DNA from 3 places in the Exiguobacterium sp. s166 genome. Region 1 is predicted to be linked to each of the others. Evidence: riboswitches for the same ligand, from Rfam matches in the RefSeq annotation. Region 1 holds a riboswitch; each other region holds the start of a gene.

What was found. Region 1 has a riboswitch for S-adenosylmethionine ahead of KNP93_RS13005 (2,3-diketo-5-methylthiopentyl-1-phosphate enolase). Riboswitches for the same ligand answer to the same signal wherever they lie in the genome.
Region 2: another riboswitch for S-adenosylmethionine. It lies ahead of KNP93_RS14235 (alpha/beta hydrolase); the one in region 1 lies ahead of KNP93_RS13005 (2,3-diketo-5-methylthiopentyl-1-phosphate enolase).
Region 3: another riboswitch for S-adenosylmethionine. It lies ahead of KNP93_RS03930 (methionine ABC transporter ATP-binding protein); the one in region 1 lies ahead of KNP93_RS13005 (2,3-diketo-5-methylthiopentyl-1-phosphate enolase).

The regions. Positions count from the first base shown of each region.
Region 1 is NZ_JACSMU010000006.1:139,131-143,445, reverse strand. Features, by position in the region: gene mtnA (S-methyl-5-thioribose-1-phosphate isomerase) at 1-123, opposite strand, end outside; gene mtnK (S-methyl-5-thioribose kinase) at 120-1,289, opposite strand; SAM riboswitch class I at 1,368-1,470, opposite strand; SAM riboswitch class I at 1,679-1,780, shown strand; gene KNP93_RS13005 (2,3-diketo-5-methylthiopentyl-1-phosphate enolase) at 1,861-3,051, shown strand; gene KNP93_RS13000 (2-hydroxy-3-keto-5-methylthiopentenyl-1-phosphate phosphatase) at 3,048-3,707, shown strand; gene KNP93_RS12995 (methylthioribulose 1-phosphate dehydratase) at 3,704-4,315, shown strand, end outside.
Region 2 is NZ_JACSMU010000008.1:67,394-71,708, reverse strand. Features, by position in the region: gene KNP93_RS14245 (methionine ABC transporter permease) at 1-473, opposite strand, end outside; gene KNP93_RS14240 (methionine ABC transporter ATP-binding protein) at 463-1,494, opposite strand; SAM riboswitch class I at 1,581-1,684, opposite strand; SAM riboswitch class I at 1,934-2,037, shown strand; gene KNP93_RS14235 (alpha/beta hydrolase) at 2,100-2,858, shown strand; gene KNP93_RS14230 (thymidine kinase) at 2,926-3,546, opposite strand; gene KNP93_RS14225 (DedA family protein) at 3,724-4,315, shown strand, end outside.
Region 3 is NZ_JACSMU010000001.1:786,669-790,983, forward strand. Features, by position in the region: gene KNP93_RS03920 (alpha-glucosidase) at 1-392, opposite strand, end outside; gene KNP93_RS03925 (aminotransferase class I/II-fold pyridoxal phosphate-dependent enzyme) at 556-1,743, shown strand; SAM riboswitch class I at 1,806-1,909, shown strand; gene KNP93_RS03930 (methionine ABC transporter ATP-binding protein) at 1,993-3,006, shown strand; gene KNP93_RS03935 (methionine ABC transporter permease) at 2,996-3,661, shown strand; gene KNP93_RS03940 (MetQ/NlpA family ABC transporter substrate-binding protein) at 3,696-4,315, shown strand, end outside.

The DNA of each region.
Region 1 (4,315 bases):
GGCGTCAATCGCTTGCGCCAAGTCATGGATAACCTCGTATCGTTCTTCTTCCGGGAGCCGGGTCTGATCCAAAATCGTCACCGTCCCGTTGTCATAGATGATGCTTTGGACGAATTGGCTCATCGGCTGAGTTCCTCCGTCAAATCGAAGTTTCGTAAATCGGTGAACGTCTTGCATTCGGTCCGGCGTTTGATCAATGCCACTCCAAGACGTAACGCATGACGTTTCCGCTCAAGTCGTTCCCTCGCGTCCGTGATGTTCTCGAGGTCCGCAACCGGTGCCAATCCAATCGTCCGCCGGATCAACTCACAACCGGCAAAGCCCAGTGCGTCCTGTAAAATCGTACTGAGGACATCGTCGACAAGTCCGCCCGCCGAACGGAACGGCTCTACCGCTTCGCGTTCCCATAATGCTTTGAACGTCGACGCAAAGGTCAGCCAAAACGTATCGATATCCTTCACCCGTCCATCCCGTAACTCGGCATAGTTTGGATACGCGGCAAAGCAGAGATGGGCGATGAATTGTCCGACATCAAAACCAAACGGTCCGTAAAAGGCGAACTCGGGATCGATGACTTTCGTTTCATCGGCTGAAGCAAAAATACTTCCGGTATGTAAGTCACCGTGCAATAATGCATCACCTTTTGTGATGAACAGTGTTTCCAGTTTCGCGACTTCGCGTTTCAGTTCTGCATCCTGCCATAACCGAACCGCTTCCGCTTCGAGGCCTGCTTCAATCGCATTCGTTTCCGCATCATAAAACGGGTCTGTGAAGATCAATTTTTCCGTGATATCACAGAGATCCGGATTGTAGTAGTTCCGTGCCACTTGTTTTTTCGCGACCGGTCCAAGCGCAAAATCCGACGTATAAAACAGTGTCCGCGCCAGGTACGAACCGATGTGTTCCGCGAGTAACGGATACTTTTCCCCTTCGAGCAAGCCGGTCCGGGCGATCGTCAAATGCGACAAATCCTCCATCACCGTAAACGCTTCTTCCTTGCTCGCATGGTAGACGTGCGGAACGAAAGGAACAGCGACTTTTGCGAATTCTTTTAAGGCCGATTGTTCAATCCAGGCCCGTTCGAGCGACAGCGGCCAGCTTTCCCCGACGACTTTCGCATATGGCAACGCCTGCTTTAAAATCAGCCGTTTTTCTCCTTCCTGAATCCGGAAAACGAGATTTAAATTCCCGTCCCCGATCTCTTCTGCCGTCACCGGTTCATTGCCGATTAATCCGAGTGTCCGGACCCGTTCAATCGCGTCCTGTACTGTAAATGCTTGGTATCCCATTCTGGTTTCCTCCTTGTTGATCACACGAAAAAACGCCTCTTTTCGTCAAAGAAAAGAGGCGCGGCAGAATACTCCGTCCTCTTATCTCTCAGACGAATGTCTGTTGGATGTAGCACCGTGCCGGATGGTCGGTTGCTGCGGCGTCTTCGGGCCAATTCCCTCTGCCAACTCACGATAAGAGTCATATGTAGTTGTCATGTGATTTGATGTTGATTTGAATACTACGTGCGTTGCTGGCCGTCTGTCAATTCCAATTTTTAGTGAAACGGATTCAAAAACGGAACCGTCTATAGAAGAAGTATTTTCAAAAAAATAAATTTTCAAAATATAGTTTGACAAGTGATGGATCTCATGTAAAAATTGCAATTAGATTTCACAATTTCATCCAATTCTTATCAAGAGCAGACGGAGGGACGAGCCCTACGATGTCGCAGCAACCGACCACTTGGCACGGTGCTAATTCTTGCAGCTAATACGCTGACAGATAAGAGTCCACGCGCAAATTTTCATGGTCTCTTGTCATTGACGAGGGACCATTTTTGTATTTTTCAATAAGGGAGAGACGATTCATATGGCGTACATTACCGCAACATACCAACTCGGAACGACCGATCAGTTGCCGAAACGGGCAGAGCAAATCGCGCTCGGTCTGACGGTCGGTTCATGGACCGATTTAAATCACTTGGAACAACAACAACTGGAATCCTTTAAAGGACAGGTCGTCCATACAGAAGAACATGACGGCAAAGGTTACATTACGATCCGTTATCCGGAACACAACGTCTCACGGGACTTTTCCGCTATCTTAACGACGGTCTTCGGTAAACTGTCGCTCGATGGACAAATCAAGTTAACCGACTTACAGCTTCCCCCGTCATTCACGAACGACTTTCCCGGTGCCAAATTCGGGATTGAAGGAGTCCGTCAATTGATTCAGGTCCATGACCGTCCCCTGTTGATGAGCATATTTAAAGGAGTCATCGGACGGGACCTCGTCTTTTTACGGGAACAACTCGAAGCACAGCTCGCGGGCGGCATCGATCTCGTTAAAGATGATGAGATTCTATACGACAATCCGTTGACGCCGGCACTCGACCGGGCACGGATCGGACGGGAAGTCCTCGACGCCCATTATGAACGCACCGGCAAACGGGCGCTTTATGCGATTACGTTAAGCGGTCCCGTCTTCGGCTTGAAGGAACAGGCAAAACGCCTGATTGAAGCAGGTGCCACGGCCTTCCTGCTCAACACGTTTACATACGGACTCGATGTCCTGCGCGAGTTGGCTGCCGATGCGGACATTTCCGTCCCGATTTTTAATCACCCGGCCTTAAGCGGTGCCTTGATCGCAAGTCCTGAATACGGTATTTCGGCTCCTGTTCTGCTTGGAACGTTACCCCGACTGGCCGGTGCTGACTTGACATTGTTCCCGTCTCCCTATGGTAACGTTGCACTCGCCAAAGATTTGGCCCGCGGGATCGCCGTTGAAGCGACGCGAATCGGAGAAACGAAGACGATTCTGCCGGTTCCGTCCGCCGGCATCCATCCCGGCCTCGTCGCTCAGCTCGTCCGTGATTTCGGTACCGATTCGGTCATCAATGCCGGAGGCGGCGTTCACGGTCATCCGCAAGGGGCAGCGGCCGGTGTCCTTGCATTTCGTCAGGCGCTCGACGCCGCACTGACCGGAGAATCGCTGACAAGTGCCGCAACGCGGCAGGAAGAATTACGGGTCGCCCTTGACGCCTGGGGGATCACGAAATGACGACTCGGATTTTATGTGACTTCGACGGCACGGTGACGGAACACGACAACATCATCGCCTTGATGAAAGAGTTTGCCCCGCAAGAAGCATTTGAACCATTAAAAAAAGGTGTGCTCGACCGGTCGCTGTCGATCCGGTCCGGGGTTGGACAGATGTTCCGATTGTTGCCCTCAGATCGAAAACAGGAGTATATCGATTTTTTGATTAATCGGGCAGTCATCCGTCCCGGCTTCGACACCTTACTCGCCTTTGCCAAATCAAACGGAATCGACTTTGCGATTGTCAGCGGCGGAATTGACTTTTTTGTCCAACCGATTCTTGCCTGTTTACTGACAGATGAAACGATTTACTGCAACGGCAGTGACTTCAGTGAAGAGACGGTCCGGATTGAATGGCCACACGCTTGCGATGCGGCATGCAACAATCAATGCGGCTGTTGTAAAACGTCAATCGCCCGGAAGTTGAAGCAGGACGGCGATACGATCATCGCAATCGGCGATTCCGTGACGGATTTTGAACTGGCGAAAAAGGCTGATCACGTCTATGCCCGGGGTTATCTGATAACACTCTGTGAACAGCACGGTATTCCCTATACGCCGTTTGAAACGTTTTATGACATCGTCAAACACTTACAGACCACGGGGGTGCATGCATGACATTCTTGAAACGATACGAAGAACTCCGCGCTATCAAGCAGGAGTTCGCCGCACGCGACTGGTTTCCCGGCACGAGCGGTAACCTCGCCATTCGAACGAACAGCAGTCCGACGGAATTTCTTGTGACGGCAAGCGGCAAAGATAAACGCCAGGACACGCCGGACGATTTCGTCCATGTTGACGCGACCGGTCAATTGATCGGCGAACAAAACGGACGTCCTTCCGCGGAGACGTTACTTCATGTCGAAGTTTTTAACCGGACGACGGCCGGCTGCTCGCTTCATGTCCATACCGTCGACAACAATGTCATTTCAGAACTCTACGGAGACCGCGGGGAAATCCGGTTTACCGGTCAGGAAATCATCAAGGCACTCGGCCGCTGGGAAGAAGATGCGGAAGTCGTCGTACCGGTTATTGCGAACCATGCGGATATCCCGACTCTTGCCGCAGTGTTTGCCAAGCATGTAAAAACGGAAAGCGGTGCCGTCCTGATTCGCAATCACGGGATCACCGTCTGGGCACCGACTGCCTTTGAAGCGAAAAAACAGTTGGAAGCCTTTGAATTTTTATTCAGCTACACGTTAAAACTGCAAACGTGCCGACAGGCG
Region 2 (4,315 bases), on a different contig from region 1:
CCGATCAAACCAATCGTCGCAATCGTCAGGTTCAGAACAAGCGAGCTGAGCGCTTCCGGCAACAGAAAACGGAAAATCGTCTGCAACGGTGTCGCCCCCATCGCTTCCGCTGCCTCAAGGACACCGGTATCGACTTCAAGCAACGAACTTTCGATCAGGCGGGCAATGTACGGTGCCGCGTAAAAGACGAGCGGAACGATTGCCGCCTGTGTTCCGATTGACGATCCGACAATCAAACGGGTCAGCGGAATGATTGCCACGAGCAGAATGATGAACGGAACGGACCGGAAGATATTGACGATGCCGCTTAGGACATTGAAGAACGGAATTTGTTCGAGCAACGCTCCTTTGCGTGTCACGACAAGCAGAATCCCGAGCGGTAAACCAATCAATGTCGAAAAGAGTAATGACAGTCCAACCATCGTCAACGTCTGCAGAAAAGCGGTCCAGATGTCCGTGTAATTAACTAGCATCTGCGAGCACCTCCTCGACGACGACATCCGATTGATCGATGTAATGCAGTGCCCGTTTGATTTCCGCCGCATCACCGATCAGTTCAACAAGCAGACTGCCAAACGGAATGTTTTGCAGTTCCGTAATGCTGCCGTGCAGGATGTTGAGATCGACATCAAACCGTTTCGCGACTTGCGATAAAAGCGGTTGTCCGGTCCCTGCCCCGAGGAAGTTGATTTTGTAGATATGGTGCCCGGTATCCCGTTGATCGATGACTTTTTGAACCGACGCCGGAATCTCATCCTGCATGACGGAACGGACGAAGTTTTTTGCCGTCGCCGTTTGCGGATTCGAGAAGACGTCGAACACGGTACCCGATTCAATCAGCTTGCCGGCTTCGATGACGGCGACCCGGTCACAAATCTCACGGATGACACCCATCTCATGGGTAATCAGTAAGATCGTGATGCCGTATTCCTGATTGATTTGTTTCAGCAGGCGTAATATGTGTTGTGTCGTCTGCGGATCAAGCGCCGAGGTCGCTTCGTCACACAACAGGACGGACGGCTGGGTGGCAAGTGCCCGGGCAATCCCGACCCGTTGTTTCTGTCCGCCCGATAACTGGTCCGGATAATGATCGGCCTTATCCGCCAAGTCGACGAAATCCAGCAGTTCATTGACCCGCCGATGGACCTCGTCTTTTTTGACGCCCTTTAAGACAAGGGTTTTTGCGACGTTCGCAAAAACCGTATTCGAATCCAGCAGATTGAAGTGCTGAAAAATCATCCCGATGTGTTGTTTGGCTTCCCGTAACTGTTTCGCCGAGAGCGTCGTCAAATCTTGGCCATCGACCGTCACACTGCCCGATGTCGGCCGTTCAAGCAGGTTGACGCATCGTAATAAGGAACTTTTTCCGGCTCCACTGAAACCGATGACACCGAAGATTTCTCCCTTTCGGATTTCGAGATCGACCCCGTTCAGCGCAGCAATCGATTGTTCCTTTGTTTCATAGATTTTTTTTACATTTTTGAATGTAATCACCACTTGTTCCCCCTTTAAAATACAAAAAAGGTCTCTTCTTAAGAAACAAGAAGAGACCTGGATCCGCACAATGGCAGAATCCACTCGACTCATCTCTCAGACAATTGTCTGATGGAATTGGCACAGTGCTCATAATGAGTCTGTTGCCGAGGTTTCGTAGGGCCAGTCCCTCCACCTCTCTGGATAAGTGTTGCGGTATGAAATTCGTATGTGTGTTGTTGCCGGTTGAACTTATGTCGTAAAACTAATTTTTACACTACAGAAAGATCTTTTAAAGGTCAACCATATTTTCAAAAATAAACCATATGACCCATATCGATTTTTGTCCCGGGACAAACCGGATCGTTGTCTGAATTTTGACGCCTGTTCAAGAGAGTTTGACAATTCATTTCCGCCAATGCTATCATCTTCTCAATGATTAATCCGACAATTCCTATACGATATATCAAGAGTGGACGAGAGACCTGGCTCTAGGACTCCACGGCAACCTGCTGTTATGCAAGGTGCTCCGACCAGCAAAGCGGTTGCTTTGGATGATACACACGAGAAACTCGTTTGCGTCCAAAGCCAAACGGGTTTTTATTTTTGAAATGGAGGACGAGATGATGAGTATGGTTTATCCTGTTATACCGGGTGCGGAAGCCTTTTCCTTAGGACGCGGATCCGTCGGCATTTTGCTCTGTCATGGTTTTAACGCAACGCCGCAAAGCGTTCGGGCTGTAGGAGAACAGTTCGCAGAACAAGGTTTCTCCGTCTATGCCCCTCGCCTGCACGGTCACGGGACCGATGTCCGGGAATTCGAAGCGACGACGGCAGATGACTGGAAACAGAGCTTGCGTGACGGCTTCGAACAGTTAGCCGGACGGTGCGAATCGATCTTCATCGTCGGACAATCGATGGGGGCGACACTTGCCCTGTCACTTGCCGCTGAAGGTCTCCCGATTGCAGGAATCATCACGATAAATGCCGCCTTGTCCGTCCCTGCTTACGAAGCCTTATCCTTCACCGATTGTCCGGTCTATCTGCCGGAAAGCACCCCTGATATCAAGCAGACCGCTTTTGAAATCATCTATGATCTTGTCCCCGCAGTTTGTGCTTCGGAACTGTTACGACTCATTGATGACACGCGACTACACTTAGCGACGATTCAAATTCCGACACTTATTTTATATTCTGCTGAGGATCACGTCGTCCCGCCGGCCTGTTCCGATTATTTGTACCGGACGATTGGGGCAACAGATAAACGCAGTTATTGTCTGCTCGACTCGTACCATGTCGCGACGCTTGACCATGATCAAAAGACGATTGTCCGTGAGACCTTACAATTCATCGAACAGTTCAGCCGGTTGACACGAACCGGTTGATAAAAAAAAGCGAACGATTCCCGGCCGTGAGGCCAAAGAATCGTTCGCTTTTTCAAATCGTCTATTCTCAATTTTGCTGTTGTTTTTTCCATTCCTGTAACGGTTGCGGTTTGCCCGGAACTTGATGACAATGACGGCAACGCGGTTCATAGGATTCAGACGCCCCGACGAGAATGATTGGATCATTGTAGTTTGCCGGCTTCCCGTCAATCAATCGTTGTGTCCGTGACGCCGGATCTCCGCATGACAGACAAATCGCCTGTAATTTCGTCACGAATTCCGCACGTGCCAGTAATTCAGGCATCTTGCCGAATGGCTCGGCCCGAAAATCCTGATCGAGTCCCGCACAAATAACGCGTTTGCCATCTTGAGCCAGTGCTTCGATGACTGCGACAATCTCATCGTCAAAAAATTGAACTTCGTCAATCGCGACGATTTGCGTCTCTTCCGCCACTGCTGCATAGACATCACGGCTCGTCGCCATCGGAATCGCAATGACCGAGTTGCCGATATGCGACACGACATGCTCTTCATGATACCGGTCATCGATTGCCGGCTTGAACACTTGAACCGGTAACTTTCCATACTGTGCCCGTCTGACACGACGGATCAGTTCTTCTGACTTGCCGGAAAACATACTTCCGCAAATCACTTCAATCCAACCATATTGATTGATCACATGCATCATCGTAAACACCGTCCTCTAAATTAGTCACTTTAACGAGTATAGCCCGAATCTAAATTGAGAAAAAGGATTGACTTCTAAAAATCAAAAACCCTTGCCAAATTCGCCACTTTCTTCATCTTCTCATTTCAACTGGTATGTATTTCCTGTACACTGAAAGAGAAGTTTCTTTGAAGGAAGGTGACTCCGATTCATCACATATTACATGAAGTCCTCCATCAATATGGAGCGTTCGGACTCGCAATTCTTCTGGCCGGTGGAATCGTCGGTCTTCCGGTTCCAGACGAGACGTTACTCGTCATGTCAGGATTCTGGATGCATCATGGTGATTTGCCGCTCGTCGGGACAATTCTTGCTGCCTATGCCGGCAGTTGTATCGGAATGACAATCAGCTATGTGCTCGGTCTGAAACTTGGAATGCCGTTGCTCCATCGAATGGCTCCGAAGTTACGTATTTCTGAAAAACATATTTTCAAAGCAGAAGCCGGATTTTTACGTTACGGAAAAACGGTTTTAATCATCGGTTATTACATACCCGGTCTCCGGCAACTGTCCGCTTTTTTTGCCGGCGTCTCGAAAATGCCGTTCCGGATCTTCGTTACTTATGCCTATACCGGTGCTTTAATTTGGATCAGTGTCTTTTTAGGAGCAGGTTATTTCCTAGGTCGTCATTTTTCCTTCAGTCTTTTACTCGAACATTTTGCGAACAATCCGGATACACTTCCGTATCTGATTGGTGCTGCCGGTGGAATCGGTCTATCCTTCGTTTTAA
Region 3 (4,315 bases), on a different contig from region 1:
CCGTCCCGCCAAATGTACCAATCGGCTTTCTCGTTTGTCCGACTGCTGCGGGATTCTTTAAACCACGTGTGTTGATCACTCGTATGATTGACGACCAAATCAAGAATCAGTTTCAGTCCCCGTTCATGGGCGGACGCAATCAGTTCTTCCAGATCCGACATCGTTCCCGCCTTCGGCATAATCGAGTAATAATCCGAAATGTCGTATCCGTTATCGACATCCGGTGATGTATAACAGGGATTTAACCAGATGACATCGACACCAAGGGAAGCGATGTAATCGAGTTTTTCAATTACTCCGCGTAAATCGCCCATCCCGTCTCCGTTCGAATCTTTAAAACTGCGCCAATACACTTGATAGACAACGGCTTCTTTCCACCAGGCCCGATTCATCCCATCATCTCCTTTGTGATTCAATCGTATTCTAGTTCAGTGTATCAAAAACACGAAAGCCATCGGTTCTTTTTCCCAATTATCAGCAATTATTAAAAAACTCTTTTCTTTTTTCTGAAAATTCGTTATCCTTGACGACAATACCCAACAAGGAGGAAGACAGATGAAACATTTCGCCCCATCGATTGCGATTGATCGGTTACCCGCTCCGGTCTTCGCCGAGCTCGCCCAGCGGATCGGTGCCGTCAAGGCTGCCGGTCATGACGTCATCACGCTTGGTCAGGGAACACCGGATCAGACGACACCCGTACATATTCTGGATGCCTTGAAAGAAGCAATCAATGACGCTTCAAACCTCCAGTACCCGCCATTTCGCGGACACGATTTCCTCAAACAGGCTGTCGCGGATTTTTATCAGTCAGAGTTTGGCGTAAACATCGATCCGGCCTCTGAAGTCGCCATTTTGCTCGGCAGCAAAGCCGGTATCGTCGCTTTACCGCAAACGATCGTCAATCCCGGTGAAGGTGTCATTGTTCCTGATCCCGGATACCCGGATTACTTATCCGGCGCCGCCCTTGCCGGAGCTTACCCGATCACATTGCCGCTCCTTGCGGAAAATGCCTTTTTACCTGACTACACGTTACTTGATACGACAGATGTCGAACGGGCCCGGATGTTGTTCCTCAACTACCCGAGCAATCCGACCGGGGCGACGGCAACAGCGGAAGCCTTCGAGCAAACGGTTTCCTTCGCTGATGCGAACGACATTTGCGTCGTCCACGACCTCGCCTACGGCGGAATCAGCTTCGACGGTCCGACCCGCAGTTTCCTCCAGACGGAAGGCGCAAAAGACGTCGGAATCGAACTGTTTTCATTATCGAAACGTTTTAACATGTCCGGTTTCCGAATCGCCTTCGCCATCGGGAATCCGTCCGTCATCGCAAGTATCGAGACGTACCAGGAACACTTATACGTCAGTGCTTTCACACCGATTCAACAGGCAGCAACCGTCGCTCTTTCAAGCGATCAGACGTGTGTCCGCGAACTGAGCGCTCTGTATGAAGCGCGGCGTGATGCCTTGTTCGGCAAGTTACAGGAAATCAGTTGGGACGGACCGATCCCGGGCGGTTCGTTCTTCGTCTGGTTGCCGGTCCCGTCCGGCTACACGTCCCAAAGCTTTACCGATCACCTGCTCGACGAAGCGCATGTCGCCGTTACACCGGGACATTTCTTCGGCGAATACGGGGAAGGTTACGTCCGGATCAGCCTGATTGCTGACGCCGAACGACTCGTCGAAGCAGCTGAACGGATTGGTCAATTGAATCTGTTTCGCCAGACCGTTGCGGAATAATTCTGAAAAAATGTTTGACAAATGGGAATGATTTCCGTTACAGTAAGTCCCAACAGCATATCTACTTATCGAGAGCGACCGAGGGATTAGGCCCAACGACGTCCGGCAACCACCTTTAAGGAACGGTGCCACATCCTACAGAATGTTTCATTCTGAGAGATAAGTTACGAAATCTTACACTTCGTCGCTTTTTTCTGGTTGCTCTTAACTGGAAAAAGGCGATTTTTTTGTATAGGGAGGAAACGACAGATGATTGAATTTAAAGGGATCACTAAACGGTTCGTTCGTGACCGGACACCCATTTTTGCCTTACGTGACGTCAATTTAACGATTCAGCAAGGTGAAATCTTTGGCATCATCGGTGAATCCGGTGCCGGAAAAAGCACCCTGCTCCGTCTGATCAACGGACTGGAGACACCGACACAAGGAACGGTTAAAGTATCGGGCACTAATCTGTCCGGCCTCTCCAAAGGCAGCTTACGCGAACTGCGTTTGAACATCGGGATGATCTTTCAACACTTCCAATTGATTCAATCCCGGAACGTCGCCGATAATATCGCCTTCGCCTTAAAGGCTGCCGGCGTCAAACGGACTGACTTCCCCCAACGGATCAAAGAGCTCGTCTCCCTGGTCGGACTCGAAGGCTTCGAGACGAATTTCCCGAGTCAGCTCAGCGGCGGTCAAAAGCAACGGGTCGGGATTGCCCGCGCCCTTGCGAATAATCCGAGTGTCCTGTTATGTGACGAAGCGACGTCCGCTCTTGATCCGGTCACGACGCTGCAAATTCTCGAACTGCTGAAAGACTTGAATGAACGGCTTGGCCTGACGATCATTCTCATTACCCATGAAATCGATGTCGTCAAACAGATTTGTCACCGGGTTGCCGTCATGGCGCAAGGTGAAGTCGTTGAAGTCGCCCGTACATACGACCTGTTCAGTCAGCCGGCACATGATGTCACGAAACATTATGTCGATACGGCACTCCAGATCGAGTTACCGGAACGGATCTTGCGAACGACACCGGGAAAAATTATCCGCCTGCAATTCACAGGTGAAAAGACCGGTGAAAGTACGTTATCGGAAGCAATTAAACAGTTTGATATTTCCGTCAGCATCCTCCACGGTAAGGTCGACTATATCCAGAACGTCGCTTTCGGAGTGCTGATTGTCAGTTTGACCGGTCCGACCCTTCACGTGAACCGCTCCTTGACGTGGCTCGAAGAACAACTTCACACGCTTGAGGTGATCCAGGATGTGGCTTGAACGGATTGAAACCATGTTACCGGATCTTGCGAAAGCGTTAGCGGAAACGGCTTTGATGGTCGGAATCTCACTCGGCTTCGCCCTCATCATCGGGATTCCACTCGGGATCTTACTGTTCATCACGGACCGGGGATTGTTTTTCCAGAACGTCGCCGTCCGCAGCATCTTGGACTTTTTCGTTAATATCGTCCGTTCGTTACCGTTCATCATCCTGCTCGTCGCGTTGATTCCGCTGACACAACTGTTACTCGATAATACAATTGGACCGACTGCTGCTTCCGTCAGCCTGAGTGTCGCCGCCATTCCGTTTCTCGCCCGACTGGTCGAGACATCGCTCCGTGAGATTCCACCGGGATTAATCGAAGCAGCAGAAGCCTGTGGTGCGACACCGTTTCGGATCATCATCAGTGCACTCTTACCGGAAGCCCTTCCCGGCATCATTCAAGCCGTCACTTTGACGACCATCAGCCTGATCGGGTTTTCCGCCATGGCCGGTATCGTCGGTGGTGGCGGCGTCGGTGACCTGGCCATCCGCTTTGGCTATTACCGGTACGATAATGTCGTCATGATCGTGACAATTGTCGTCCTCGTCATCATTGTTCAAAGTATTCAAGGGCTTGGCAATGTTCTGGCCCGTCGTGCTGATAAACGTTAACCAAAAATAGAGAATCGTAAGGGAGAGAATGAATATGAAAAAACGTTATGCCTTTTTAGCAACAGGACTACTCGGAGCCGGAATTCTTGCCGGTTGCGGTGACAGCAGCGCCAAAGAAGACAACAAGTCGATTAAGATCGGTGCAACGAGCGGGCCTTACAGCGACATGGTCAAAGAAGCGATCCAACCCGGGCTTGAAAAGAAAGGCTACGACGTCGAAATCGTCGAGTTCGGGGATTATATTCAACCGAACATCGCGCTCGGCAGTGGCGACATCGACGCCAACCTGTTCCAACACTCGATCTACCTGAAGACATTTGCGAAGGAAAAGAACCTCGACCTTAAAGGACTGATTACTGTCCCAACGGCGCCGATGGGTTTATACAGCAAATCCTATAAATCGCTGGATGACGTCAAGACGGGAGCGGAAGTCGCGACACCAAACGATCCGACGAATCAGGCCCGGGCACTGAACCTGCTTGCTGACCAAGGCTGGATTGAACTGAAAGCCGACACCGATCCACTGACGGTCTCTGAAAAAGATATCGTCAAGAATCCGAAGAAACTGGTCATCAAGCCACTCGAGGCTGCCCAATTACCCCGTGCCATTGACAGTGTCGATATTTCTGCCGTTCCGGGAAACTTTGCGTTAGC